Regions from separate parts of the Kluyvera georgiana genome, predicted to be linked through region 1. Evidence: predicted binding sites of a transcription regulator. Region 1 holds the regulator's gene; each other region holds the start of a gene.
The links. Region 1 encodes LexA, which represses DNA repair genes until DNA is damaged. Its sites were predicted from a motif close to TNCTGTATGTACATACAGNA; they were not measured.
Positions count from the first base shown of each region.

Region 2: a site for LexA is predicted at 5,235-5,254, ahead of ABTW00_RS13820 (DinI-like family protein). Genes of this name have one in related genera too.
Region 3: a site for LexA is predicted at 1,934-1,953, ahead of sulA (SOS-induced cell division inhibitor SulA). Genes of this name have one in related genera too.

Region 1 covers NZ_CP158865.1:4,606,570-4,616,498, reverse strand. Annotated here, with positions in the region: gene ubiC (chorismate lyase) at 1-260, shown strand, start outside; gene ubiA (4-hydroxybenzoate octaprenyltransferase) at 275-1,147, shown strand; gene ABTW00_RS21855 (hypothetical protein) at 1,328-1,855, shown strand; gene plsB (glycerol-3-phosphate 1-O-acyltransferase PlsB) at 1,913-4,336, opposite strand; gene ABTW00_RS21845 (diacylglycerol kinase) at 4,465-4,833, shown strand; gene lexA (transcriptional repressor LexA) at 4,933-5,541, shown strand; gene dinF (MATE family efflux transporter DinF) at 5,610-6,929, shown strand; gene ABTW00_RS21830 (CsbD family protein) at 7,056-7,265, shown strand; gene zur (zinc uptake transcriptional repressor Zur) at 7,319-7,834, opposite strand; gene ABTW00_RS21820 (cupin domain-containing protein) at 7,960-8,448, shown strand; gene ABTW00_RS21815 (conjugal transfer protein TraF) at 8,621-9,868, shown strand.
Region 2 covers NZ_CP158865.1:2,897,611-2,907,539, reverse strand. Annotated here, with positions in the region: gene ABTW00_RS13855 (MFS transporter) at 1-3, shown strand, start outside; partial or broken gene ABTW00_RS13850 (DMT family transporter) at 32-186, shown strand; gene ABTW00_RS13845 (hypothetical protein) at 275-844, opposite strand; gene ABTW00_RS13840 (LysR family transcriptional regulator) at 954-1,853, opposite strand; gene ABTW00_RS13835 (cyclophilin-like fold protein) at 1,958-2,437, shown strand; gene ABTW00_RS13830 (MFS transporter) at 2,572-3,786, shown strand; gene ABTW00_RS13825 (alpha/beta hydrolase) at 3,815-4,843, shown strand; gene ABTW00_RS13820 (DinI-like family protein) at 4,977-5,219, opposite strand; gene ABTW00_RS13815 (thioredoxin fold domain-containing protein) at 5,350-5,910, opposite strand; gene ABTW00_RS13810 (DUF2058 domain-containing protein) at 6,135-6,674, shown strand; gene ABTW00_RS13805 (RluA family pseudouridine synthase) at 6,686-7,369, opposite strand; gene ABTW00_RS13800 (cold-shock protein) at 7,561-8,037, shown strand; gene ABTW00_RS13795 (DUF1398 family protein) at 8,105-8,500, opposite strand; gene ABTW00_RS13790 (hypothetical protein) at 8,748-8,972, shown strand; gene ABTW00_RS13785 (MASE4 domain-containing protein) at 9,272-9,929, shown strand, end outside.
Region 3 covers NZ_CP158865.1:3,144,737-3,154,665, forward strand. Annotated here, with positions in the region: gene yccS (YccS family putative transporter) at 1-1,150, shown strand, start outside; gene ABTW00_RS15055 (TfoX/Sxy family DNA transformation protein) at 1,151-1,756, opposite strand; gene sulA (SOS-induced cell division inhibitor SulA) at 1,975-2,484, shown strand; gene ompA (porin OmpA) at 2,840-3,895, shown strand; gene matP (macrodomain Ter protein MatP) at 3,982-4,437, opposite strand; gene ABTW00_RS15075 (AAA family ATPase) at 4,622-6,382, shown strand; gene fabA (3-hydroxyacyl-[acyl-carrier-protein] dehydratase FabA) at 6,452-6,970, shown strand; gene rmf (ribosome modulation factor) at 7,068-7,235, opposite strand; gene pqiC (membrane integrity-associated transporter subunit PqiC) at 7,498-8,052, opposite strand; gene pqiB (intermembrane transport protein PqiB) at 8,052-9,689, opposite strand; gene pqiA (membrane integrity-associated transporter subunit PqiA) at 9,694-9,929, opposite strand, start outside.

The sequences.
Region 1 (9,929 bases):
TATTGTGCGTCGGCGGTGATCCGTGGCTTGCCGGGCGCACCGTGGTACCAGAGTCGACCCTCTGTGGGCCCGAGCTGGCGCTACAAAACCTGGGGCAGACGCCGCTGGGTCGTTATCTGTTTACGTCGTCGACGCTGACGCGAGACTTTATTGAGATAGGCCGTCATGATGCGCTGTGGGGGCGTCGTTCCCGTCTCCGCCTGAGCGGTAAACCGCTGCTGTTAACCGAGCTGTTTTTACCGGCATCGCCGCTGTACTAAGAGGAAGAAGAAGAATGGAGTGGAGTCTGAAGCAGAACAAGCTGCTGGCTTACCATCGACTGATGCGTACGGATAAACCGATCGGCGCGCTGCTGCTGCTGTGGCCGACGCTGTGGGCGCTGTGGGTTGCCTCACCGGGCGTGCCGCCGCTGTGGATCCTGGCGGTGTTTGTGGCGGGCGTCTGGCTGATGCGCGCCGCAGGCTGTGTGGTCAACGATTATGCGGATCGCAAATTTGACGGCCACGTGAAACGCACGGCCAACCGTCCGCTGCCGAGCGGCGCGGTCACGGAGAAAGAGGCCCGTACGCTGTTCATCGTGCTGGTGGCGCTCTCTTTCCTGCTGGTGCTGACGCTCAACACGATGACCATTCTGTTGTCGGTGGCGGCGCTGGCGCTGGCCTGGGTTTACCCGTTTATGAAGCGTTATACCCATCTGCCGCAGGTGGTGCTGGGGGCGGCGTTTGGCTGGTCAATTCCGATGGCCTTCGCGGCGGTCAGCGAGTCACTGCCGCTGAGCTGCTGGCTGATGCTGCTGGCCAACATTCTGTGGGCGGTGGCTTACGATACCCAATATGCGATGGTTGACCGTGATGATGACGTGAAGATTGGCATCAAATCCACGGCGATTCTGTTCGGTGATAACGACCGCCTGATCATCGGTATCCTGCAGGCATGCGTGCTGGGGCTGATGGCGCTCATCGGCTGGTTGAACGGTTTGAACTGGGAGTTTTATTGGTCAATCCTGATCGCCGGCGCGCTGTTTGTCTACCAGCAGAAGCTGATCCGCCACCGTGAACGCGGGCCATGCTTCCAGGCGTTTCTGAATAACAACTACGTGGGGCTGGTGCTGTTTATTGGGCTGGCGATGAGTTACTGGCACGGCTGATAGCGTTATCTCGCCCGCTCTCGTGCATTGAATACAAAAGTCCTCGCCTTTGGTTGGGGACTTTTTTTATTTATCGCGTTATTATTTAAGCTGTGCCATTATTTTTTTTTGCATCAGGAAATGATGTAATCACTCTATTTGTTATATGTCGAAATGGAATTATTCACGGAATTTATTCTTATGGAACAGAAAACAGAGCTTGAATATCTTTATTCTGAATATGTCGATAAATTAGAACTCCCCCCACTGGAAAGTATAAGAAGCACAATCTCTACTTTTTATACTCAAACGACCACCTCAAAATATTTTTCCTTCGTATATCTTGCACGAATAATGAATCGTCGGTTTGTGAAGAAAATGGTGCATGATAGTGATTTTACTTTCCCAATCTATGCCGGTATGGCGTTCATCGTTCTGGGCATTTATACCCTGATAAACAGGGGGAAAGTAGATACTTTTTACGGTGATGGTTTTAGATTTGATACTTTCTTTCTTATTATGCTCGGCATCGCGCTGTTTGTCAGCGCCTATCCCTTTTTTGTCGCAAGCTTTAACCGTAATGCACAAGAAAAAACGCGAGAGGTTTACTATCTGGTCGACCTTGTGAAAGTGGTATTGGCCTTTTTCTTGCTGCTGTCGCTGATGGTTTTTCCCCTGTCATGGTTTGGGTTTGTTGAATTTAGTATTCGGGGAATATATAACCCGTAAATATAAATAGACTTATATGCAAAAAAAGGGCGAATATAAATATTCGCCCTTAATCTTTTACGCCTCTTCCTGCGTCACGCTTTCTATCGTCAAACGCACGTCCGAGGTAATCAGGCCCGCCATCATCTGGTAAACCTTCATCGTCTCTTCCGGCTCGGCGTCGCCGCTGTCGCTGATATAGCCTTCATCGCGCAGGGTTAACACCAGCGACGAGAACACCGCTTTATCGAAGAACTCCGGCGAGTTGATGCCGTGCAGCACCGACAGGCGCTGCGCCAGCGTACGGCTCTCTTTCTCCAGCGTACTGCGGTTCATCGACGGGTTGCCGCTCAGCAGCCAGAAGGTGATTGCGTAGCGTTGCAGCGTTTCACGTGCGCCTGCAGCCAGCAGTTGCAGCGTGCGGGAGTGCGATGCGTTGATGCGCAGCTCGCCGTTTTGCTCGCTAATCAGCGCCTGACGCGACATTTCGGCGATCAGCGTATCGATGACTGCCGGTAGCTCTTCAGGCGTCCAGCGCAGGAACAGCTCGGCTTTCAGCATCGGATACAGCGTCTCGATCATACTCAACACCTGGTCGCGGGAGATCTGGCGATGTTGAGTCATGATGGTGGCCAGCAGCGACGGCATAATCAGCATGTGCGCGATGTTGTTGCGGTAGTACGTCATCAACACCGCCTGCTCGCGCGGCAGAATGATGATGTCGCCGATAGTGTCTTTCTCAACTTCGAACTTATTCATCTGCAGCGCGTGGTCGATAAGCTCGCTGGCGGAGGCTTTTGGCGCGGTAGCATCCGGCGCGTACGGCGCGTTACGCATTAACGCCAGGTAGCACTCCAACTGCTGCGTCAGCTGTTCGCGGGTCAGCGAACGCTGGCGAGAGGCCAGCAGCGCGGTGCAGCACAGGTTCATGGCGTTGGCGGCACCGGCGTTGTTAATGCGCACCATCAGCTCACCCGCCAGTTTATTGACGGTCGGCGTCAGCCACGCCGGGCGTACGGCTTCGATCGGGTCGATCGACTCGCGCCACTCCGGCACGTGGTGATTCAGGTAGTTCATTAACGGCATCGGTTCGCCGAAGTTGACGTAGCCCTGGCCGAGATTACGCAGCTTGCTCAGCCCGCGCAGCATCTGCGGCAGGCTCTCTTTCTCTTTCGTTGCGCCGCGCAGCTCTTTGGCGTAGGTACCCACTTCCATCACGTGCTCGTAGCCGATGTAAATCGGCACTAACGTAATCGGGCGAGTACCGCCGCGCAGCATCGCCTGAATGGTCATCGACAGGGTGCCGGTTTTCGGATCCAACAGACGACCGGTACGGGAACGCCCGCCTTCCACGAAGTATTCAACGGAGTAGCCGCGGCTAAACAGTTCGCCGAGGTATTCGCGGAACACCGTGGAGTAAAGCTTGTTGCCCTTGAAGGTACGGCGAATGAAGAACGCGCCCAGACGGCGGAAAATCGGGCCGGCAGGCCAGAAGTTCAGGTTGATACCCGCGGCAATGTGCGGCGGCACCAGCCCCTGGTGATAGAGCACGTAAGAGAGCAGCAGGTAGTCCATATGGCTACGGTGGCAGGGCACGTAGACGATTTCATGGCCGTCGTGCGCCAGCTGGCGTACGCGCTCGGCGTTATGGACATTAATCCCCTGATACAGACGGTTCCAGGTAAAGCTGAGGATACGGTCGGTCAGGCGAATCATCTCATAGGAGAAGTTAGCCGCAATCTCTTCCATCAGCGCAATAGCGTTCTGCTGCGCTTTCTCGTGCGAGATTTTCTTACTGCGCGCTTCGTCTTCTACCGCCTTCGCGATGGCTTTCGATGCCAGCAGCTTTTTGAACAGGTCATGACGTGCCGGCAGACGCGGGCCAACCGCCGCCAGACGCTGACGTGCAAAGTGCATACGCGCGACGCGCGCCAGCTTCTGCGCAATGATTTTGTCGGTGCCGTGTTCGTCGGCCATGCGGCGCAGCGAAACGGACGGCGAGAAGCGTACGAAGCTATCGCGGCCCAGCCAGGAGACGGCGAAGAATTTCTGGAAGCCGTTGAGCATTCGCAGCGGTGGATTCTCTTCGCCTTTCTCTCGGCCCGGTGAACGCCCGAACATCACGGAGACCGGCACCATTTGCACATCCAGGTCTGGATTGCTGCGGTGCAGATCGAGGTAGTCGTGGAACAGCTTGATCGACTCTTCTTTCGGCGTGTAGTAGGTGAACACGCGCGGGCCGCCGTGGATAAACACGTAGCGCGGCAGCAGGGTGCCGTCGATTTCCAGCGGTTCAAGCGGATCGGGTAAATCATGCGCCAGACATTGGGCGCGCAGCGTCAGTAGGTCGGCCTTAGAGTTATAAGGCAGGACGTACATAATAGGACGCGAGGTATCAAGCCCCAATTCCTGTGCAGGTTCTGCGGGAATAGACTTGCTTTTTACCAGTACGCTTAATGGTAAATTCAGTAATTTGTAGTAAATTCGTGGCCAGCCGGACATAAACGATGTAAAGCCTCTGGTTAATCATGCAAATGCGCGGCAAGAATATCAGAAAGTCAGCAGAATTTCTGTTCTACCGCTTCATAACACGCATTGTCATTGACGTAATAACAAAAAAGGTTCTTGAGATGGCCAATAATACCACCGGGCTCACCCGAATCATCAAAGCAGCAGGCTATTCCTGGAAAGGATTTCGCGCGGCGTGGATTAACGAAGCCGCATTCCGCCAGGAGGGTGTCGCGTCGGTGCTGGCGATTATTATCGCCTGCTGGCTGGATGTCGACGCCATCACGCGCGTGCTGCTCATCGGCTCCGTCCTGTTGGTGATGATAGTGGAAATTCTCAATAGTGCACTGGAAGCGGTGGTGGACCGCATCGGCTCCGAATACCACGAGCTGTCCGGGCGGGCAAAAGACATGGGGTCGGCGGCGGTGCTGCTGGCGATTTTCGTCGCGCTCATCACCTGGGGCACGCTGCTGTGGGCGCATTTCCACTAAAGCTGTGAAAACTGCCTGATTTCGTGCGTTTTATGGTTTCAAAATAAACACTAGCTGTATATACTCACAGCATAACTGTATATACACCCAGGGGGCGGAATGAAAGCGTTAACGACCAGGCAGCAAGAGGTGTTTGATCTCATCCGGGATCACATCAGCCAGACGGGCATGCCGCCGACGCGTGCGGAAATTGCTCAGCGCTTGGGGTTCCGTTCCCCAAACGCGGCTGAAGAGCACCTGAAAGCGCTGGCGCGTAAAGGTGTCATTGAGATTGTCTCCGGCGCTTCTCGCGGTATCCGCCTGCTAGTGGAAGAAGAAGAAGGTCTGCCGCTGGTAGGTCGCGTCGCGGCGGGCGAACCGCTGCTGGCCCAGCAGCATATCGAAGGCCATTACCAGGTTGATCCGTCGCTGTTCAAACCGAGCGCCGACTTCCTGCTGCGCGTTAGCGGCATGTCGATGAAAGATATTGGTATTATGGACGGCGATCTGCTCGCGGTGCATAAGACTCAGGACGTACGCAACGGCCAGGTCGTGGTCGCACGTATCGACGAAGAAGTGACGGTAAAACGCCTGAAAAAACAGGGTAACGTCGTCGAACTGCTGCCGGAAAATAGCGAATTTAAGCCGATCGTGGTCGATCTGCGTCAGCAGAATTTCTCCATTGAAGGGCTGGCCGTTGGCGTTATCCGCAACGGCGAATGGCTGTAAAAACGCTCCCTCTCTAATGGCTGCGATACATCCGCTATCGCAGCCTTTTTTCGTTCTGGTTGATACCCATGTCGCTACTCACTTCCGCTGATAAAGCGCTGTGGCGCCTTGCGCTACCGATGATCTTCTCCAACATTACCGTACCTCTTCTGGGTCTGGTCGATACCGCCGTGATCGGTCACCTGGACAGCCCCGTCTATCTGGGCGGCGTCGCCATCGGGGCGACGGCGACCAGCTTCCTGTTTATGCTGCTGCTGTTTTTACGCATGAGCACAACCGGCCTGACGGCGCAGGCCTTTGGCGCGAAGAACCCGCAGGCGCTGGCCCGCGCGCTGGTGCAACCGTTGATGCTGGCGCTGGGCGCCGGGCTGCTGATCATTGTGTTTAAAACCCCGCTGATTAATCTGGCGCTGTCTATCGTCGGCGGCAGCGGTGAGGTGTTAGAACAGGCGCGCCGCTTCCTCGCCATTCGCTGGCTCAGCGCGCCTGCTTCCCTGGCAAACCTGGTCCTGCTGGGCTGGCTGCTCGGCGTGCAGTACGCCCGCGCACCGGTAGTGCTGCTGGTGGTGGGGAATGTGCTGAACATTGTGCTCGACCTGTGGTTGGTGATGGGTCTGCACATGAACGTGCAGGGTGCGGCGCTCGCCACGGCGATTGCCGAATATGCGACCCTGCTGGTCGGGTTGGGGATGGTGCGCAAGGTGATGGCGATGCGCGGCATCTCCTGGGCGATGCTGAAAACCGCCTGGCGCGGCAACATCCGCCGCCTGCTGGCGCTCAACCGCGACATTATGCTGCGTTCCCTGCTGTTACAGCTGTGCTTCGGCGCGGTCACCGTCTTTGGCGCGCGGCTCGGTGGTGAAGTGGTGGCGGTGAACGCGGTTCTGATGACGATGCTCACTTTCACCGCTTATGCGCTGGACGGCTTCGCTTATGCGGTAGAGGCGCACTCCGGCCAGGCGTATGGCGCGCGCGATGGCAGTAAACTGCTTGAGGTCTGGCGCGCCGCGTGCCGTCAGGCGGGTGTCGTGGCGCTGGCTTTTGCGCTGGTATACGCCGTGTTTGGCGAAAATATCGTCGCGTTACTTACCTCGCTGCCCGAACTGCAGCAACTGGCCGATCGTTACGTGCTGTGGCAGGTGGTGCTGCCGGTGATTGGCGTCTGGTGTTATCTGCTGGACGGCATGTTTATCGGCGCCACGCGAGGCGCCGAGATGCGCAACAGCATGGCGGTTGCCGCCGCCGGTTTTGCGCTGACGCTGCTGGCACTGCCGGTACTCGGCAACCATGGGCTGTGGCTGGCGCTGGCCGTTTTCCTCGCGCTGCGCGGCCTGTCGTTGGCATATATCTGGCGACGCCACTGGCGAAATAACAGCTGGTTTTCCTGATGTGATGGTTAAAGATTCCGAATAGTGAATCATGCTCAGAATGACTGACTACAATTAACCTCACGCTTAGCGAAAAAGAGTTCACACTCTCTCGCTATTCATTCACTGACGATCGAGGATTCAATGATGAATAAAGACGAAGTCGGCGGTAACTGGAAGCAGCTTAAAGGTAAAGTGAAAGAGCAATGGGGCAAACTGACCGATGATGACATCACGGTGATCGAAGGTAAACGCGATCAGCTGGTCGGTAAAATCCAGGAACGTTATGGATACGCAAAAGATCAGGCGGAAAAAGAGGTGGATAGCTGGGATAAACGGCACAACCACCGCTGGTAACGCACTCCTCCTGCCCATGCGTACAGGGAGGTACGCTCCCCATTAATCCCGCGTTAGCGGGATTTCTTTTTAGTATGAATCGTATGGTCGTGATGGCAGTGCTCATGCGCGCGACAGGCTTCAACTTCCACGCAGGCGGAACACAGCCCGTGCGCTTCAATGACGTTGTGGCGCAGCGCAAAGCCCATCTTCGCGGCCAGCGTATGCATGATGTCCTCTACCCCTTCCGCACACTCTTCTTTCACCACGCCGCAGCGATCGCAGATGAACATCGCGGAGGTATGAGTCGGCTGATCGAAAAGGTGGCACAGTACGTAGCTGTTGGCAGACTCGACCTTGTGCACAAAGCCCTGCTCGAGCAGAAACTCTAGTGCGCGGTAGACGGTTGGCGGCTTGGCCTGCGGCTCTTTCTCGCGCAGTAGATCCAGCAGGTCATAGGCGCTAATGGCCCCTTCCTGCAGACTCATCAGGCGCAACACTTCCAGACGTTGCGGAGTCAGGCGCACGCCGCGTTGCGCGCACAGCTTTTCAGCTTGCGCTAACAGTTCTTGCGTGGTGGTCTTATCCATTGGCGTCCTCAGGTCACGGGGAAATGAGCCTCTACTTTACCATGTTATGCCGGAAACGCCGAGTTTCCACAGGTGTGCTATAGCTGTGTTATAGCAGGTGTACTTCACACTCAGGATGAAAAATGATGAAAAGACCCGACTGTATTCGCCATTGGCACGACGTTGAAGGACCCGATGACTCAACCTATCCCGACAGCGATGAACGCTTCTCTATCGGCGCGCCGCTAGCCCGCGCGCTGGGGCTGAGACATCTTGGTATTCACCACGAACGCTTGCCGCCAGGCCGCCGCACGTCCTACCCGCACGCTGAAAGCGACGAAGAGGAGTTTATCTACGTGCTGGAAGGCTACCCACAGGCGTGGATCAACGGCTATTTATGGAAGCTGGAACCGGGCGATAGCGTAGGCTTTCCGGCCGGAACGGGCGTCTGCCATACCTTTATCAACAACACGTCAGAAGAGGTTCGTCTGCTGGTGGTGGGGGAGGCTAATAAGAAACATAACCGGATTTACTATCCGCTGAATGCGTCGTACGCCGTTACGCGCGACGATCGCTGGGTTGACCATCCGCCGCAGTTTTTTGGCCCGCACGATGGAAAACCTGGGCGAAATTAGTCTCTTCTTCTATAAAGATTAGAGTGCTTATTAAAAATAACGATAACCGAAGAAAATTTCAGTTAGGGGAACAAGACGCTTTTTCCCTCCCTATTCACAGCAACGGTTCGTCTCCATCCAGGCGATAACGGGTGGAGGGTTGTTTCATTACAGACAATAAGACGAGCAAACTGTGAATAAAAAAGACAAATTTTCGCTGATGGGGGTGGCTGTCTCCTTTTTTGTGGCGGGACAGGCAGGGGCTGCAAATGGTTGGTCGGAAGCACGTAACGACGCGATGGGCGGCACGGGCGTGGCTTCGGCGAACTACGGCAGCGGCGTGTTAATTAACCCGGCGCTGCTGGCAAAGGCAAAACCGGACGACGATATCACGCTGATTGTGCCGTCAATTGGCGCGCAGATCTCCGATAAGGACGATCTGCGCAACAAAATCGACGACATCAGCGATGATGTCCAGCGCTATAGACGAGTGCTGAGCACCATTAATCTTGCCGATCTCGCCAATCCGAACAGCGCGGCATCCCGACAGGTGTCTGCTGCGGCGGGCGATCTTGCCAATCAGCTCTCCGCCCTGAAAGGGAAGACCGCTAATGCCAAAGCCGGAGCAGGGCTGGCGGTCAGCATTCCAAACGACGTGCTGGCGGTCGCTTTTGTGGCAAAAGCGAATGCCCGGGCGAGGGTTAGCTCGTATATCGATCAGGGGGATATCGATCTCCTGCGCGGCGTACAGTCGGTTCCGGCGACGGCGTTGGCGGTTAATCCACAAGATCTTAAGTCCAAAGGTTATGGTCGTGCGGCGATTGTCTCCGACTACGGCGTGGCGATTGCTCGCCAGTTTGATGTCGGCGGCGTACCGGTTTCGCTGGGCATTACGCCAAAACTGCAACAAACCTGGCTCTATAACTACACCGTCTCGATTTACAACTTCAGCAGCGACGACATCAACAGCAGCCGCTATCGCAACGATGATACCGGCTTTAACGTTGATGCCGGGATGGCCGCAGATTTTGGCGATAACTGGACGGTGGGATTGAGCGGGCAAAACCTCTTCTCGCGCGATATCGACACCAAAGAGGTGGCTGGCGTACGCGATACGTATCAGATTCGCCCGCTGGTGACCGCTGGCGTGGCCTGGCATACCGATTTCCTGACGTTAAGTGCTGATGGCGATTTGACGGAGACCAAGGGCTTTAAAAGTGAAGACACGTCGCAGTATGTGGGTGTTGGCGCAGAAGTGCGCCCGCTGGACTGGCTGGCGGTGCGCGCCGGTTACCGCGCTGACGTGAAAAACAACGACAGCAACGTCTTTACCGGCGGCGTTGGCTTTGCGCCGTTTAACCGGGTGCACGTCGACCTGATGGGCCTTTATGGTGAGGATCAAACCTGGGGCGCAGGCGCCCAGTTGAGCGTCACGTTCTAACCACCGACCTTGTAGGCCGGATAAGGCGTTTACGCCGCCATCAGGCAATCTGCTCTGGATT
Region 2 (9,929 bases), 1.7 Mb from region 1:
TAATCAATCGGTGCCGATGAAATCCTGAGATATGCCTCTCAATAGCTTCGGCTGGCTGGGCAATGAGTCATTCCGTGCTCGATGAGCCGACTCGGCGTCATCGTTCTAATGGGTATCGCGCTGTTTTTCATTTACGCCAGCAGCAAGTCACAAGCCGCACCGACGAAAATTTCGAACCGAGGCTGACATTTTTAAATCCCTCCCGGTTTGCGACTAAACAGGGAGGGGCAGGAGAGGATGTCATTATCGCCTGAATCTCCCGAAAGGCAGGTCGTCAGATACAGGGCCCAGTGGCACATCCGTACATCATGTATAGCGGAAACAAAGGTACTAAGGGGATCATGGCGACTTGGCCAAGATCGCTAATCGTTTTGGTCTTATCATTGATGGATACCACAACCGGGTGTTCTAACTGGTAGGCGGCGGCCAGATCGGGCGGGTACGATGAAGACCAAAATCCTGCTGCTTTAAACGAAACACCGAGGTGATCGTTATCAATTTGCACCGCATGATACTCATTGCGCAATTGGGTCAACTGCCCGGCATCCAGCTTGCGCTTATCCATCACAACCTGGTATTCCGCCGTCACCTCATGTTGCTCTACCTCAAAGCTAACCCGCACCCCGGAAGCCTGTTGGTGATAGCGTTCATAAAAAGTCTTATAACGTTGATACTCCTGAGGTACACCGTTACGGTTAAAACGGTAACCGTATTTAGCTGAACTGGCGATAATGCCGGACTCGGTAGGTTTAACAGCCACAATGGTATCCGTAGGCGGCAAGTTGGGTGCACTTGTACATCCTACAAGCATCACCACGACCAGCAGCGATAAATATTTCATCATTTTGAGCGGTTCCTGTTCGCTATTTTCTCTGTGATATCAGGAGGTTTTTTAACACACGGAGACAAACATTTATCCTTGTGTATCATCATTTCCGAACCTGCTTTTAACCCTACATTTTCTTGTTCATACGCAGCGCATCAACAACGAGTGAAAAAGCCGGTGAAGGCTGTTTACGGCTGGGGTAATAAAGATAGTAGCCTGGAAAAGGATGACACCAGGACTCAAGTACGTGTACGAGACGACCTTCTCGAATGTGTGAGCCGAACTCTTCTTCGGGCAAAAAGGCGATGCCTAACCCAGCCAGCGCAGCGTCGACAACATGTTCCGACGTATTAAATGTCAACTGTCCGTTAACCCGGACGTTCAGTTCTCCTCCTTCCCGATCAAATTCCCAAACATAAATCCCCCCGGATCGGACCATACGCATATTAATACACTGATGCTGTGTAAGATCATGGGGCGTTTGGGGGATCGGATATCGTTCGAAATAATCGGGCGAGGCTGCCGCTGCCATACGCAGTTTCGGGCCGATTGGCATCGCTATCATGTCTTTATCGATCGTGTCACCAAGCCGTACGCCCGCATCAAAACGATCTGCCACGATATCCCGGAATCCGTGGTTTGCATCGAACTCGATATGAATATCCGGATACTCGCGCAGCAGTGGCGTCAGTTTAGGCAGAAGGGTCGTTTTCAGCACGTTCGGCCCGCAGGTTATTCGGACGGTCCCCGCAGGCTTGTCCCGCAGTTCGGTCAGCATATCCAGCTCAGCCTCAATCTCGTCAATGCGATGGCCCACTGATTGCAGCAGGCGCTCCCCGGCGGCCGTCGGGGACACGCTGCGGGTTGTCCGCGTCAGCAGGCGGATTTGCATCCGCTCTTCCAGCCCGGAAATCGCCTGACTCAGCGCTGGCTGGGTCACGCCAAGCAGCGCGGCGGCACGCGTGAAGCTGCCTTCCCGCGCCACGGTGACAAAAGAGAGTAAATCGTTGAGGTTGCGTCTTGCCACGTTTGTTTCCTGGCTATTTATAAATTTTACTTATAAGGCTATTAAGCATTCATTAGCTAGTTTTGCCGCTGCCTATTGGTAACAATAATGCGATGAAAAAGTCAATGCTAAACAATACGCAAAATGCTGATGGCAAAACGTCGCTGTTGCTTCTGCTCTTTATCGGGCTGCTGTGCGTCACGCAGTTCGTGATGGCGGGTAACAACAAACGGGTAGCCGTACAGGAGACGCTGATGAAAATTGAGATCGTTGTGAACGGTGAGACCGCGACCGCCACCCTCTATAACACACCGACAGGGCGGGATTTTGCGTCACTGCTTCCCCTCAGCCTCACGCTGCAGGATTACGCCGATATAGAGCGCATTAGCGATCTACCGCGCAGGCTTTCTACGGCACAGGCTCCAGAAGGCATGACGCCGCAAGCCGGGGATATAACTTTCTACGCGCCCTGGGGCAACCTGGCGATTTTTGTCCAGGGTAGACCTTACGCCCGTTCACTGATCCCGGTTGGCAAAGTCGATTCAGGGCTGCCCGCCCTGCAGCGCCACGGACCGCTTAGGGTACAGATCAGGGCCGTAGACTAAGCGGTCACGCGTTTCAAAAAAACGCATTTCCTTTTACCACCAGACTTATCCCTCACGTCGTCGCTTCGGGGTCTCTTGCAGGCCTGAAGGCGCAAGGGGAGGGCATCGTATTATCTACAGAAAAGAAAGGCTAAATGCGTAATCAGAAAACTGAAACCAGAAACAACAACGGAGCAAGTGAAAAACAGCGGGCGCACTGGGGCGGCGTGTTTGCCATGACGCTGTGCGTCTTCGCCCTGATCGCCTCCGAATTTATGCCGGTCAGCCTCCTGACGCCGATGGCGCACTCCCTGAATATTACCGAAGGCATGGCCGGGCAGGGAATCGCCATTTCTGGCGCGTTTGCGGTAGTGACTAGCCTGTTTATTTCCAGAGTGTCAGGCGCGCTTGACCGGAAAATCCTGCTGCTCGGCCTGACGTGCATGATGGCGCTTTCCGGCGCTGTCATCGCGATGGCGCCCAATTACCTGACCTATATGGCGGGTCGCGCCCTGATTGGCATCGTCGTCGGCGGGTTCTGGTCGATGTCGGCGGCGACAGCGATGCGATTGGTACCGGTGCACCGTGTTCCGTTGGCGCTGGCTATTTTCAATAGCGGTAATGCGCTGGCAACCGTCGTGGCTGCCCCCCTGGGCAGTTGGCTGGGTTCAGTCATCGGCTGGCGGGGAGCCTTCTTCTGCCTGTTACCTGTCGCCATCATCGCGTTTGTCTGGCAACTGCTCAGCCTACCCTCCATGCCGGTTACCCGTCAGCCGGCGGGGGCCGGCAATGTCTTCATGCTGTTTCGCCGCCGGGTGGTCACGCTGGGCATGCTGGGTGTGGGAATTTTCTTTATGGGCCAGTTCACGCTCTTCACTTATATCCGGCCTTTCCTTGAGGCGGTCACGAAGGTGGATGCCTCGGCGGGGACTCTCATCCTGTTGGTCATCGGTATGGCCGGTTTCATCGGCACCGCGCTGATTGGCCGGGTATTGAAGCGCGGATTCTACCCGACCCTGATGGCGATTCCCGTGCTGATGGCAATTGTCGCACTCGCCCTGATCGCGTTTGGCAGCCAGGCGGCCATTGTGACGGCGTTGCTGGGGCTGTGGGGGTTTATTTCAACCGCCGCGCCCGTGGGGTGGTGGGCATGGATTCCACGCACGTTCCCGCAGAATGCCGAAGCGGGCGGCGGGCTGATGGTGGCGATGGTGCAACTGTCTATTGCGCTGGGCTCCACCGTCGGGGGCCTGCTGTTCGACCATCATGGCTACCAGAGCACCTTCCTGACCAGCGCCGCGATGTTGATTATTGCAACCGTACTGATTTTCCTGACCTCACGTGCAGACGCATCTGCCGGTGACCATTGATAACACTAATCCTGATAAGGAAACCATCATGAATAAATTCACGTTAGCGCTGGGGCTGTTCATCAGCGCATTTGCCTCCTCTGCGGCGGATATGTCCAGAGGTGCTGATAACTTTTATAAAAGCGATAAGCTCACGCAGCAAAAAGTGACCTTCAAAAACCAGTATCAGATGAACGTGGTCGGCAATTTGTTTATCCCGAAAACGATGAATCAGAACGCTAAAAACCCGGCGATCGTCGTTGGTCATCCAATGGGCGCGGTCAAGGAACAAAGCGCAAACCTGTATGCGCAGACGCTGGCGGAGCAGGGGTTTGTCACGCTGGCGCTCGATCTCTCGTTCTGGGGAGAAAGCGAGGGTAAGCCGGGTCACCTGATTTCACCGGAAATCTACACGGATGACTTCAGCGCGGCGGTTGATTATCTCAGTACACAGCCGTTTGTTGACCCGGAAAACATCGGCGTGCTGGGCATCTGCGGCAGCGGAAGCTTTGTTATCAGCGCCGCGAAAGTTGACCCGCGGATGAAAGCCATCGCCACCGTCAGCATGTATGATATGGGAGCCGCGTTCCGTAACGGCCTTAACCATTCCCAGACGCTGGAACAACGCAAGGCTTTTATCCAGTCGGCCATTGAGCAGCGGTTTGCCGAGTTCCAAGGGGGAGAGACAGCTTACATTCCGGGCACCGTGAATAAACTGGACGCTTCCACGCCGGAAATTCAGCGCGAGTTCTTTGATTTCTACCGCACCGAACGCGGCGGCTATACTCCGGAGGGCGAGAAAGAAGAACTGACGACAAAACCAATGCTGAGCAGTATCGGTAAGTTTATGAACTTCTACCCGTTCAACGATATTGAAACCATTTCACCGCGTCCGATGCTCTTTATTACCGGTGACCGGGCCCATTCAAAAGAGTTCAGCGAGGACGCCTTCAAACGCGCCGGTCAGCCTAAAGAGCTGTATGTCGTTCCGGGGGCCGGGCACGTCGACCTGTATGATCGCACTGACGTGATCCCCTTCGACAAACTGGCTAACTTTTTCCGTAGCAACCTGAAATAACGCGCTCGGTTAAACCAACTCGCGTCAGGATCATGGATGAGGCGGTATCCACTTTTCGATACCGCCGCTCTACACGGCGGGCTGCAGACTTGAGGGAACCGATGGGTTCCCTTTATTTGCGTGTACTGCTGTCTTACTCGCTGACCAGCCAGAATTCTGCTTCATCAAACATTTCTGTCACCACTCTGCTTATCTGCTCTTTCTCATGCTTGCTGGCGTCAGTATTGATGGCGGGTAAGGTCATCATGGGTTTGACGCGGACTTCCGCGTCAGGAAATACGGTGCGCACTCTTTTGCTCAACTCTGCCAGGATTATCTCTTTCGCGCCAGGCAAACCTTCAAAATTCCGTTTGTCATAGACGAGTTCCACAAACATGCTTTTACTCCATTTTACTGTATATAAAAACAGTATATAAACCGTCTGGGTCAGTGGTGTCAATTTTATTTGGCAATAAAAAACCCCGCCAGGCGGGGTGTATCAAAGCGAACGGCATGCTATACGGGGCTTACAGGGCTTTACCGCTAATCTTTTCCAAAATGGCGTCAGGTTTCGCGCTACCCAGAATCACCTTCGGCGGGTTATCGAGCACGATCATCGTGGGCGTCAGTTGGATGCCGAGACGTTCGGCCAATGCCGATTGTTTGACCACTTCATCCGAACAGCTGGCGCTGGTGTCGTTATTGGGCAGGAAACCGGCCATGGCGCCTTGCAGACTCTTCTGGCGATCGTCTGAGCACCAGACGCGACCCATATCTTCAATCACGGAATCGCGAATAGAAGGTGGGGCAACGGTCAGAAATGACATAGTCAGCCCGGCATCGTTGTAACTCTTAATGTTCTTGACTACCTGCGAACAGAAAGTGCACTGGTTATCGATGAACACCAGAACCTTGTGTTTTTCATCGGCAGCGGCAAAAGTCACTGGGGTTAATTCAGGCAGAGTGCGGTCGAGATCCTTTAATGCTTCTGCGGTGCTCTCATCGGCGCTGGCCGGGGCATCAGCGGAAAAAACGCTAAAACTCATCGCCCAGACTACTGGCAGGGCAATCAGCGGAATTACTTTCACGGTATACCTCATTGGATAATGCTTAGGATCGTCAACGGCGTTTACGGATGATGCTTTTAACATCAACTGCAAAACGCTGTGACTGTAGCGGATTGTGGTGTATTTGATCAATGTTTATTTTTTGTACAAAATGCGCGGGCTGGGGAAGCTATTTTGCAATCTGGAATCGGCGCAAACATTACGGGTATAATCTTGCAAAATTTATCAATGAGTTTAGAGCGAAGATGACAAAACTGACCTTACAAGAGCAGATGCTAAAAGCAGGGCTGGTCACCAGTAAAAAAATGGCTAAGGTTCAGCGCACGGCGAAAAAGTCGCGCGTTCAGGCCCGCGAAGCGAGGGAAGCCGTAGAGGAAAACAAAAAAGCCCAGCTTGAGCGTGATAAGCTGCTGAGCGAGCAGCAGAAACAGGCGACGCTGTCGAAAGAGTACAAGGCGCAGGTTAAACAGCTTATCGAGATGAACCGCATCACCGTTGCCCGAGGCGATATCAACTTTAACTTTACCGACAATAACTTGATCAAAAAAATTGCGGTGGATAAGCCGACGCAAACTCAGCTGATTAACGGCCGTCTGGCGATTGCGCGTCTCGCCACTAACGCGGCAGGCGAAAGTGAATACGCGATTATCCCGGCGGTTGTGGCGGAGAAAATCGCGCAGCGTGACGCAACCAGCATCGTTCTGCACAGTGCGCTCAGCCAGGAAGTACAGGACGAAGACGATCCGTACGCAGATTTCAAAATTCCTGACGACCTGATGTGGTAATCCGCTTCGGATTAAAACGGACTGGCGCTGTAGGCGTCAATCTTTTCCCGGGTAACGGGATGCACAAAGCTCAGCGCGCTGGCATGCAGCATCAGACGTGGCGTCTGTTCGGTTCCAGGGCGTTCGCGGCCACCGTAGAGGTCGCAACCTAAAATTGGGTAGCCCAATAGCTCGCAGTGAATACGTAGCTGATGGGTGCGCCCGGTTTCAGGAATAAGCTGCACGCGAGTCAACGCCAGGCGGTCGTGATAAAAGCGTGTCACAACCTGGTAGCGAGAACGCGCCGGCTTGCCATTGGCGGCGGAAATTGACATTCGCGGAAACCGTGCAGGATCTTTGGCAATTGGCGCATCAATCACTCCTTCATCCTCGTGTAGGTGTCCGCAAAGTAGGGCGCTATAGGTTTTTGTCACCGAACGCTGGCTGAACTGCTGACAAAGGGCGGCATTGATCGCTTTATTGCGGGCGACGACCATCAGCCCGGATGTCCCGAAATCCAGACGGTGGGCCAGCGTGCAGTCTGGAAACTGCTGAACCAGACGGTAGTGTACGGAGTCGAGATTCTGCGGGTTTTTACCCGAGAGACTGAGTAACCCGCTGGGCTTATTGATAATCAGCAGATGCGCGTCCTGATGGAGTATCTCTATTTGCTCATGGCAAGGTGGGGCAATAAAGGTATCGAGAATGGTAGACATCTGGCTGCACGGCTGGAGAGTGGGAGCGGATGATACCCAATTTTTCGCCAACAGGCGAATCCGGTGGGCTCGCCCAGAGGAAATTTATCATCCACACTTAACCCAAAGACATAGTCTGCGCGGGCATTGTGCATTACACTGCGCGCTGCAAAAAATTGAGTTGATAAACGATTAACCAGGCGGTAACGGCGATGAATGGAACAATCACAACGTGGTTTAAAGATAAAGGTTTTGGATTTATCAAAGATGAAAATGGCGATAATCGCTATTTTCATGTGATTAAGGTTGCCAACCCTGAGCTGATTAAAAAAGATGCAGCGGTAACTTTTGAACCCACGACCAATAACAAAGGGCTGTCAGCCTATGCGGTGAAGGTGATCCCGGATAGCAAGTACATCTACATTGCGGGCGAGAAGCTAAAGCTGACATCCATCAAGTCTTTCCTGGTCTATAGCGAAGAGGTTCCCGCGGAGACCCGAATCGATAAAGAAAATGCGGTGTTGTCGGTGGGCTTACTGATGAATAGCATCAAACCCAAAGCCGATGTCAAGCCGGGTGAGATGCGTACGCTGAAGAAGCTGGCCATCACGACGTTCCAGGGAACGACGCTGATTTTCTCGGAAGATGAGATCGATATAGAAGACACGGTAAAAATGCTGAAAGTCTGATCGCCGCGCGGTGATAAAAAGGGAGATAGCCATAATGGCGAGTCTCCCTTTTTTTATCGGTACCTAATTACGTAGGGCTAATAATATTCTCAGTATGTAATAGCTGGTTATCTTTAGACCAGTAATGGCGGCTCACCTCTTCAACGTCCACCACCCATTTAAATACCCCCGCTCGGGCTAACTCACGGCAGTATTGATCGAAATGAGTGATGCCAGTGAAATGGCGCCTGGCGGCAATTTTGGTTAAACAGCTACTGCCACCCGCACTGACCTTAATTAAGCTACGATGACTCTTCATGGCAACATAGGAATCGGTTGTTGTTACAATTTTGACATTGCCGGTGGCGACGAAATAAATGTAATACGAGATGTTGTTTTGTTTTAACTCTGTTAAAAACTGCAGGAAATCTGACTTGCATCTGACCTGCTCAAATAAGCCGCAGAGCATTTCACTAAATTCCATTTCTGTCCTCTATATATGCCTTTTATAACATTCGTGTTACTTATTGTTTTTGTGTGCGTTGTGATGATGTTTAGTTTAAACGATTAATCAATTAGAAATCGAATAATTAATCACGGACATTTTAGGGGCTGCGAATGAAATGGAGTAGTGTTTCAATTGTTACCAGGTGTTGCATGGCCCTACCGATTTTGATGGCGTGTGCAGGTCTATCCCCCTACACTAGGAAAGAAACTAAAAGGAGAGAACAATGTTAGAAGGGTACTTTGATCTTGATGGCGCAACCGGTGCCGATGTGGTTGAAAACAGAAAGCGTTTGCTGGCCGTTCAGGCGGCGCTGGAGATAGCAAAAGCGGCGGTTTCTGCCACGACGGCGAATTCCGGGATCCGTTCACAGATGGATCTGCGCAATGTCTCTCAAGAAGTGGCGACACTGGCTGACGCTATCCAGGATGCGTTGGAGTCTGAGGCGTAATAGGACAATACCGCCTTCGGGCGGTTATTAGCAATATCTATTGGTAAGCTTCATTTATATATAATTGTATATGTTTTTTGGGCATTTATCTCCAGCCGGGGTTGATGCTATGGTAGACATATTCATGCCGTATGAATTCAAAAAACATATTGGTATTAATTATAATTCCGCTGTAAATCAGATGTATATAAATAGCAAGTCACTAATTATTTTTTTTTGAATTCTAAGTTTGACTAAGCGCAATATTTTTTAGCATCTCAGCAGACTATAACATATAGAGTGGTCATGGAGGACTCGTAATGAGCCTAAGTTGTTCCAGAATAAATAGTCGAACGAGTTTATGTATCGTCTCCGCATGTTGCCTACTTGCGGCGATGTTTATGTTAGCGGACTATCTCACAACATTTAATATTGCTATCCCAGATATTTATTACCTGGTTTTTTCTGGGTTACTGCTATTACTTGATGCAATTATCTTTTTCTTCATGTTTTTCCAGTTTATTTGTAATAGAAAGCTACTCTATGTTGCCATTCTTGGGCTCGGTTTTTTGGTCGCAGATATCTACTGGCTTGAGGCGCTAACGCTTATCCAGCAACTTATTGCGTTATGCATCCCGTTGAAATCGATTACTAATGATTTGGCCATATTTTATCTGTTCCGCCAACTCACCATGATGTTTGCCGTTCTGGTCGCACTCTTTTATGTGTATCGCATGAATCGGAACATCGCACCTTCAGGTAAAGACGAGGTGTGGGTAATCGTACTGGCCTGTGTCTTCCTGCTGATGGCCATTCTGGCGCATAATTTATCTAGCTATAATCCGCAGATATCGCTCAACCTGATTGGTACAACATCACTGAATGGTCGTAATGCGTGGAATAATTATTACGGTATAGCGATCGTCGCCGCCTGGTTTATCACGCTGTTGCTGGCTATCGTCATTACGCAGCTGCGAA
Region 3 (9,929 bases), 1.5 Mb from region 1:
GCAGATGAAAGCGCTGGGTTTTTTGCTCAATAACCTGCGGGCGATTGATGCACAGCTGGCCACCATTGAATCTGAACAGACGCCGTCGCAAACGAACAGCGAAACGGAGAATGTTCTGGCTGATGACAGTCTGCACGGTTTTGACGATATGCTTTCACGCCTGAGTCGTAACATGTCGCCGGAGTCAGCGCTGTTCCGCCACGCGGTGCGTATGTCGGTGGTGCTGTGCGTTGGTTACGCCTTTATTCAGTTTACCGGGTTACAGCACGGCTACTGGATTTTGCTCACCAGCCTGTTTGTCTGTCAGCCAAACTACAACGCTACACGCCATCGCCTGGCGCTGCGTATTATTGGCACGCTGGTCGGCGTGGCGTTGGGCTTGCCGATTCTCTGGCTAGTGCCATCGCTGGAAGGTCAACTGATACTGATTGTGGTCACCGGCGTACTGTTCTTCGCGTTTCGCAACGTCCAGTACGCTCACGCCACCATGTTTATTACCCTGCTCGTCCTGCTGTGCTTTAACCTGCTTGGTGAGGGATTCGAAGTGGCGCTTCCGCGCGTAGTGGATACGCTGATTGGCTGTGGTATTGCCTGGCTGGCGGTGAGCTTTATCTGGCCAGACTGGAAATTCCGTAACCTGCCGCGCGTCCTGGAGCGCGCAGTGGACGCCAACTGCCGCTATCTGGATGCGATTCTCGAGCAGTATCATCAGGGCCGCGATAATCGCCTGGCCTACCGTATCGCCCGCCGCGATGCGCATAATCGGGATGCAGAACTGGCTTCGGTGGTTTCGAATATGTCTACCGAACCGAAGGTCACCGCAGAGATGCGGGAAACCGCGTTTCGCTTGCTGTGCCTGAACCACACGCTAACCAGCTATATCTCGGCGCTCGGCGCCCATCGTGAAAAGCTGACGACAGCAGAAATTCTGGCGCTTCTGGACGATGCCGTCTGCTACGTTGATGACGCATTGCACCATTTGCCCGCCGATGAAGAACGGGTTCAGCTGGCGTTACGTGAGCTCGCGGCGAGGATCCATCACCTCGATCCTCGCCCGGACAGCAAAGAGCCATTGGTCCTGCAACAAATCGGCTTGATGATTTCGCTGTTGCCTGAAATCTGCCGCCTGCAAAAGCAGGTCATGCTCTAATCACCTTTTCTGGGTGTAATTTTGCACCCAGGTTTCCAGCTCCTGGCGCGTTTTCGCGGGGAGCGCCGCGGCATGGACGCCGGTGATAGCCCCCTCCAGCGAATACAGTACATTCACGCTCAGCTGTTTACGCAACTGTCGAAGCCGCATCCACGCGGTTTTCGAGCCCATATTTCGCAGCGTACGAACATCTTTAATACCCGCTTCATGCAGCAGCAGTTCCATATGAAAAGAGAGATTGGGAAGATCTTTTAGCCGTAAATGCCTTCGTCGGCGCTTTTCACTTTGCGCATCTTCAAGGGCGAACTGACCAAGCAAAACCAGCTCAGATTTGTTCGACCACAACCGTTCATCGACGCGAAAATAGTTAAGCTGCTGCGCATGCCCTCGTTTGCGTACCGTGAGCAGTGGCGGTGAGTGTTGGGCCTGATACGTGGCATTTTTTTCGCACGCTCTCAGATACAGTTCACCTTCTGCGACCATAGCAAAGACGGTATTGTCAACGGCCAGACTATAGCCACCAAACAGCGCCCGAGACTTCACCTTCCCCAATCCTGAGAAATATTCCTGAGATTGGTAAATCCGTTTATAAGAGATAATCTTCATGATTAATCCTTAATAATCATGGACATGAATACATTAATTTTATTAATTGTTCATATAACAAGCAACATAGGGAAGTTCTACCGGGACGGCAAGATGAATTTGTCATCATGGGTGTTTCTTGTGCAATTTTGCGAGATGCTTTCAGAAAATGAGGTTGATCTTTAGACTTTGGGGTAGTACTGTATATTCATACAGTAACCCACAAGGTTGGATTAGCTATGTATACTTCTGGTGTCGTAAATCGTTCTTCTGTCACAGCCGCCACAACGGCTTCTCATGCTTTTACTCCGGTAAACAGCACCCCTGCCGCCTTAATTAGTGAAGTGCTCTATCGTGAAGATCAACCGATGATGGCGCAACTGTTGCTGCTGCCATTGTTACAGCAGTTAGGCCAGCAATCACGCTGGCAGCTGTGGCTCACGCCGCAGCAGAAGTTAAGCCGCCAGTGGGTGCAGGCTTCCGGCCTGCCGCTAACAAAAGTCATGCAGCTTCGTCAGATGTCGCCGTGCGATATGCTCGACTCAATGGTTCGCGCATCACGTACCGGTAATTATAGTGTCGTTATCGGCTGGCTGAGCGAAGAACTTTCCGTAGAAGAACATGCTCGTTTACAAAGCGCTGCGGAGGAAGGTAACGCAATGGTGTTCATTATGCGACCAGTTCAGACCGCATTACATCCAACAGGACAATTTAATGGGCTAAAAATTCACTCAAATTTGTACCATTAAGCGAAATTAAGAATTTTCCTGGGATTTTTTTTGCATTTTTTTTATCTGTCCGTTTTTCTGAATGATTACAGGCAGAATGCTGGTCTGGTGCGGTTTCCCGAATTTTATGTCGATTATTTTTTCGACACATTTGTTAAATATTGCGTATACAAGTCTTTTTTTTTCATAAGCCTGACGGAGTTCACACTTGTAAGTTTCCAACGACGTTGTAGACTTTACATCGCCAGGGGTGCTCAGCTTAACACCGCAGAGTTCTGCTAAGTATTTAACTAAGCCCCGCCCCCGGTGGAAGGATTTAACCGTGAGTCTATTTAGAACTTCATGGCAAATTTTGGATGATAACGAGGCGCAAAAAATGAAAAAGACAGCTATCGCGATTGCAGTGGCACTGGCAGGCTTCGCTTCCGTAGCGCAGGCCGCTCCGCAAGACAACACCTGGTATGCTGGTGGTAAACTGGGTTGGTCCCAGTACCATGACACCGGTTGGTACCAGAGTGACCTGAACAACAACGGTTCTACCCACAACAGCCAGCTGGGCGCAGGCGCGTTCGGTGGTTACCAGGTTAACCCGTACGTTGGTTTCGAAATGGGTTACGATTGGCTGGGCCGTATGGAATACACCGGCAGCCAGACCAATGGCGCTCTGAAAGCTCAAGGCGTTCAGCTGACTGCTAAACTGGGCTACCCAGTTACTGACGATCTGGACATCTACACTCGTCTGGGTGGTATGGTATGGCGTGCAGATTCCAGCAACAACAAAGCTGGCGATCATCACGACACCGGCGTTTCCCCAGTATTCGCTGGCGGCGTTGAGTGGGCTGTAACTCGTGACATCGCTACCCGTCTGGAATACCAGTGGGTTAACAACATCGGCGACGCAAACAGCGTAGGCGTACGTCCTGATAACGGCATGCTGAGCGTAGGCGTTTCCTACCGCTTCGGCCAGCAGGATGCTGCTGCTCCGGTAGTTGCACCGGCTCCGGCTCCGGCTCCAGAAGTACAGACCAAACACTTCACTCTGAAGTCTGACGTTCTGTTCAACTTCAACAAAGCAACCCTGAAACCGGAAGGTAAACAGGCTCTGGATCAGATGTACTCCCAGCTGAGCAACCTGGATCCGAAAGACGGTTCCGTTGTTGTTCTGGGCTTCACTGACCGCATCGGTTCTGACGCTTACAACCAGGGTCTGTCCGAAAAACGTGCTCAGTCCGTTGTTGATTACCTGATCTCTAAAGGTATCCCGTCTGACAAAATCTCTGCACGTGGCATGGGCGAATCCAACCCGGTTACCGGCAACACCTGTGACAACGTGAAAGCTCGCGCTGCACTGATCGACTGCCTGGCACCGGATCGTCGCGTAGAGATCGAAGTTAAAGGCGTTAAAGACGTTGTAACTCAGCCAGCGGCTTAAGTTCTCGTCTCATGAAAAAACCCCGCAATGCGGGGTTTTTTTTGGCCTTTTTCTGCCGTCAGAAGCAAGCCTCAGCGCTGCTAAATCTATTTTTCTTTCCCTAGCATGGCCTCAAGGTCCTGCTTCAGGCTGGACATCTTACTCGCGTACTTCTCTTTATTTTCTGCATCTTCAATTAGTTGGACGATCGTCTCTGAGAGCGTCTTACCACGACGCTGTGCCAGCCCTGCCAGCCGCTGCCAGACCGCAAATTCCAGGTCGATGGATTTCTTACGCGTGTGCTGATGCTCGGCGTTAAAATGGCGTTTGCGGCGCGCACGTATCGTCTGCTTCATACGGTTCACCAGCTGCGGATTAATATGCTGGGCAATCCAGTCATTAACCTGAACCGGTTCATGTTCCAGCGTCAGCAAAACATCGACGGCCTCTTGCGCGGCGCTGGCTTCAATATAGCGGGTGATAGGCTCGCCTTCCCGGTGTTTTTTCACCAGGTATTTCCACTTCCAGCCGCTTTCAAGATTTTCCAGTTGTTGATATTTCATGGCGATCTCAGTGTGACCGTGTAACTCTTTTCAGGATAACAGTTTTTTCTCAATGTGCTGAGAAGAAATCTGCAACTGTGATAGGGATAAAAGCCACCGCAGAAGATACTTCTGTATTCTCCGTGAGCTTCCCTGCGGCATCAGGTATAATCACGCACTTTACATCTGACTAAAAATAGCGACATTGACTATAAATACTCTTTCCCGGCGCTTTCTCGCCCCCGCGACTGAAGCATTCCAGGCGCTATTTGCCCAGCCTGATTTAGCCTCAGAACACGACTCTTTATTCAGCGAGCTGCAGGCTCGTTTACATTACGCGCTTGAGCAGTTTCTGCACCCTCAGGGCGTCTCCCCTTTCTTGCTGGTCAAAGCGCCAGAAGAAAAAGAGTATCTGCACCTGCTGACGCAAACGACACGCTCTCTGCGCGATAGCGATGAATCGACCCTGACGGGCGTCGATTATCAGGTTACCGGTGGCAAGATCACGATGACGCCAGCGTGCAGCGCCGACGACGCTTTTGCCAGCCAGGGGCCTGTTATCTTCGCCGACTGGGTTGAAGCCGAACAGCTTTTTGGCTGCGTGCGCCAGTTTAACGGCGAAATCAGTTTACAGCCCGGCCTGGTGCATCAGGCAAACGGCGGCATCCTCGTGCTGCCGTTGCGCACGCTGATGTCGCAGCCACTGCTGTGGATGCGTTTAAAGAATCAGGTCCTTCAGCAGCGTTTTGACTGGCTGACCTTCGATGACGCCCGTCCGCTGCCGGTCAGCATTCCTTCCATGCCGATCAACCTGAAGGTCATCCTGGTGGGCGAGCGAGAATCGCTGGCCGATTTCCAGGAGATGGAACCCGAGCTGACCGAATCCTCGTTATACAGCGAGTTTGAAGACAGCCTGCAGCTTGCCGATGAAGAGACGCTTCGTCAGTGGTGTCAGTGGGTGTGGCAGGTGGCACGTGAGAAGTCCCTGCCGGGCCTCACCGCCGATGCCTGGCCGTTGCTGATGCAGGAAGGCGCGCGTTATACCGGCGACCAGGAGATCATGCCGCTCTGCCCGCTGTGGATCGGTCGCCAGCTGCGTGAAGCCGCACCGTTTACTCCTGACGCCGTTATCAACGCCGAGCAGCTGAAAACCATGCTCACCCAACGCCAGTGGCGTGAAGGTTTCCTCGCCGAGCGTATGCAGGATGAAATCCTGCTTGAACAAATCCTGATTGAAACTGACGGCGAATGCATTGGCCAGATTAATGCCCTGTCGGTGATCGATTTCCCGGGTCACCCGCGTCCGTTTGGCGAACCGTCACGCATTAGCTGCGTCGTACACATTGGCGATGGCGAATTCACCGACGTTGAACGTAAGGCCGAACTTGGCGGTAATATTCACGCCAAGGGCATGATGCTGATGCAGGCGTTCCTGATGGCCGAGCTCGATCTGGATCAGCAGATCCCCTTCTCCGCCTCACTCACTTTTGAGCAGTCTTACAGCGAAGTCGATGGCGATAGCGCCTCAATGGCCGAGCTGTGCGCGCTGATTAGCGCATTGGCTAACGTGCCAATCAATCAGAGCATTGCCATGACCGGCTCCGTTGACCAATTTGGTCGCGCTCAGCCGGTTGGCGGGCTGAACGAAAAAATTGAAGGTTTCTTCGCTATCTGCGCCCAGCGTGGTCTGACCGGCAAACAGGGAGTGATTATCCCTTCTGCCAACGTACGCCATCTGAGCCTTGCCACCGAGGTGCAGGAAGCCGTCGAAGCCGGAGAGTTCTCCATCTGGGCGATTGATGACGTCACCGATGCGCTGCCGCTTCTGACGCAGCTCAACTGGGACGGCGAAGGTCAGACGCTGTTGCAAACTATTCAGGAACGCATCGCACAAGCCACGCAGCAGGAGCCTCGCTACCGCTATCCGTGGCCGTTACGTTGGCTAAACCGGTCGAATTCCAACTGATCGGACTTGTTCAGCGTACACGTGTTAGCTATCCTGCGTCCCGAACTTAAAATAAGGCTTACTGAAAACATGGTAGATAAACGCGAATCTTATACAAAAGAAGACCTTCTTGCCTCTGGTCGCGGTGAACTGTTTGGCGCGAAAGGCCCGCAGTTACCGGCCCCTAGCATGCTGATGATGGATCGTGTCGTGAAAATGACCGAAACCGGCGGCAATTTTGACAAAGGTTACGTTGAAGCCGAGCTGGATATCAACCCGGACCTGTGGTTCTTCGGTTGCCACTTTATCGGCGATCCGGTAATGCCTGGTTGCCTGGGTCTGGATGCAATGTGGCAGTTAGTCGGCTTCTACCTCGGCTGGCTGGGCGGCGAAGGCAAAGGCCGTGCGCTCGGCGTAGGCGAAGTAAAATTCACCGGTCAGGTTCTGCCGACCGCGAAAAAAGTCACCTACCGTATTCACTTCAAGCGCGTCGTGAACCGTCGTCTGATTATGGGTCTGGCGGATGGCGAAGTGCTGGTTGATGGTCGCCTGATCTACTCCGCGACCGACCTCAAAGTTGGCCTGTTCCAGGACACTTCTGCATTCTGATCCCATTTAACGCCGCAATCCGCTGGCGATAAATCGGTGTAATGAATCTAAAGGCGAAACCTCCGCAATGCGGAGGTTTCTTTTTAAAGAGACAGTGTCAGGCAATAACTGCCCTGTCCTCCATGGCTTCTCGCCAGCCTCCCAGCCAGTAAGACCTTTGGTTTATAGCCTGGTAAGGACACATTTCTTTCGGACGCCCGGTAATTCCGGCCTGATATCCACGCTGATGTGCCCGCTCCAGGCGATCTCGTTTTTGTCTCTTCATGCCTCGTTTCCCTCATATCTTGGTCTGGTGGAAAAGAAAACAGTGGCTACAAAATATGCAGGCCACGTAATACGAATACCGCTAAAAAATGGCCCCGTCAATGCGTAGAATTCATACCAATGTCATATTTGTGAGCTAATCAGAAGAACATTTGTACAAAAAATGTGAGACGGCACAGGTAAGGCGCTGACCTCAGACATAAAAAAACCGCCGCCGGTTTTGCACCGACAGCGGCCCTTAGAACAATTAATTCTACTTATCGTTAACGATTGATGGTTCGCGCAATCGAGGCGGCTTCCTGGCTCCAGGCCTGGGCCAGGGTTTTCACCATCGCATCATAACCATCCTGCTGCTGCGCCAGTTCGATGTGGAATGGACGCTTGGTCAACTGCCCCTGATGATTGAGCAGCCATTCGCCGCTTACCACCACTTTGCCATCATAGCGGCCGTGGAATCCACTTACCGACACGTTCAGCGTATCCTGGTCGCTGCCCAACGGTTGCGATGACACGACCCAACCCGGCAGCTGGTTGCTCAGGTTAGAAACCAATGACGTCCGCAGCTGCTGGTCCAACGGGCTGGCCCACAGATTGTTACTGGCAATCACGTACTGAACGTCACTGGTCTGGTAGACCACCCCGCTGCCCGCAAGGAAGTCAGGAATACTGACCTGCTCTATCCACAGCATACGCTGGCTGGTGCTGGCACCGTTTTGTACCGTTCCGGTCGTTATCGGCAGCTGGTAGTACGTTTTATTTTCCGTGGTGCTACAGGCCGCCAACAGGCAGGCCGCAGCCAGGACTAACCACTTTTTCATTATTTTGCCCTCTTAGGCTCTGGATCTTTTTTATCCTTCGCTTCGAATACCAGCGCGTTGCTCTTCTCGTTGAGCGTCTTCAGTACCGGCTGCAGTTCACGTAATACCTGATCCAGACGCTGCATATCGGCCACCATCTTGTTATAGGCCGCAGAGCCCGGCTGGAAGCCCTGCATGCTGCGATTCAGCTCACGCAGCGTTTTCTGCATGTCGCCCGGCAGCTGCTGCGCGGACTGACTAGCGGTAATCTTGTTCAGATTATCCAGCGTCGTTTGCAGACGGCGCATCGTGTTCTGGCTCTCAGACAGCGTATTAGTCGCTTGCTGCACCATTGGCGTTAACGGCAGATTGTTGATCTTATCCAGCGTCTCCATCAGACGCTGTTGGATCTGCGCCAGACCGCCGCTGACGGTTGGGATGATCCCCATACCGCTAAACTCTTTCATTTTCGCGATCGCCGGCTCTTTTGGATAGAAATCCAGATCAACGTACAGCGCACCGGTCACCAGGTTACCGGTTTTCAGCGCCGCTCGCAGCCCGCGTTCAATCAGCATCGGCAGATGACCGCGCACGTCCGGACTATCGCCAAACTGGGCGGCGAGACGTTCCGGCTCAATCTGGATCAACACCGGGATACGGTAATCATCGGTTATCGACTGACGCAGGCCCGGCACGAAGTAAGGCACTTTAGCGACGGTACCGAGGCGAATCCCACGAAACTCGACCGGCGCGCCGGGTTGCAGACCACGAATAGAATCCTTAAAGAACATCAGATAGTCGATATGCTGGGTATAGAGCGAATCTTGAATGCTTTTTTGATCGTCGTAGAGCTTAAACGCCGTCTTTTCCGCTATCGGCTGACCCAGATCGACGCCTTCCGGTACGTCAAAGCTCACGCCGCCGCTGAACAGCGTCGCCAGCGACCCCATCTCAACGCGCATCCCGGCGGAGGTGAGATCCACCGCCACGCCGCTGTCTTTCCAGAAACGAACGTTACTGGTCACCAGCCGATCGTTTGGCGCGCTGATAAACAGCTGATAGCTGATGCTGCGGGTTTGCGGATCGAAGGTACTGGTTTCCACCGACCCCACGCGATAGCCGCGGAACAAGACTGGATCGCCGGGGTTGAGCTGCCCGGCCTTTTTACTGTCGAGCAGCACGCGGATACCCTTCGCATCCGGCGGCGCCAGCGGCGGAGAGTCCAACAGTTGATACTGATTGAGCACCGACCCTTTTTTACCCGGCTGAAGCTCCACATAGGCTCCGGAGAGCAAGGTGCCAAGGCCACTGATGCCTTCACGCCCGACCTGCGGCTTAACAACCCAGAAAACGGAGTCTTTATGCAGTAGCTTCTCCATTCCGGAGTTTAGACGCGCTTTAATTTCTACGTGGGTCAGATCGTCGGTCAGCGTAGTGCTTTCTACGACACCAACGTCTACGCTACGGCTTTTAATGCGGGTTTTACCGCCCTCAATCCCTTCCGCATTGGTGGTGATCAACGTCACCTCTGGCCCCTGATGGCTATAGTGATAGAACAGGATCCAGGCGCCAATCAGCGCGGTCACAATCGGGAAGATCCAAACGGGAGACCAGTTTTTCACTTTCTGCACTTTTGCCTCCCCACTCTTGGTTTCCATGCTTTTACGACTCCTCATGGCTTGCTTCAGGTTCCCGATCCCACGACAGGCGAGGATCAAACGTCATTGCCGAGAACATGGTCATAATGACAACCAGCGCAAACATCAGCGCGCCAATCGCCGGATAAATATTCATTAACCCTCCAATGCGCACCAGCGCGGAGAGCACTGCGATGACAAACACATCGATCATCGACCAGCGGCCAACAAATTCAACCACTTCGTAGATTAGGTGCATCC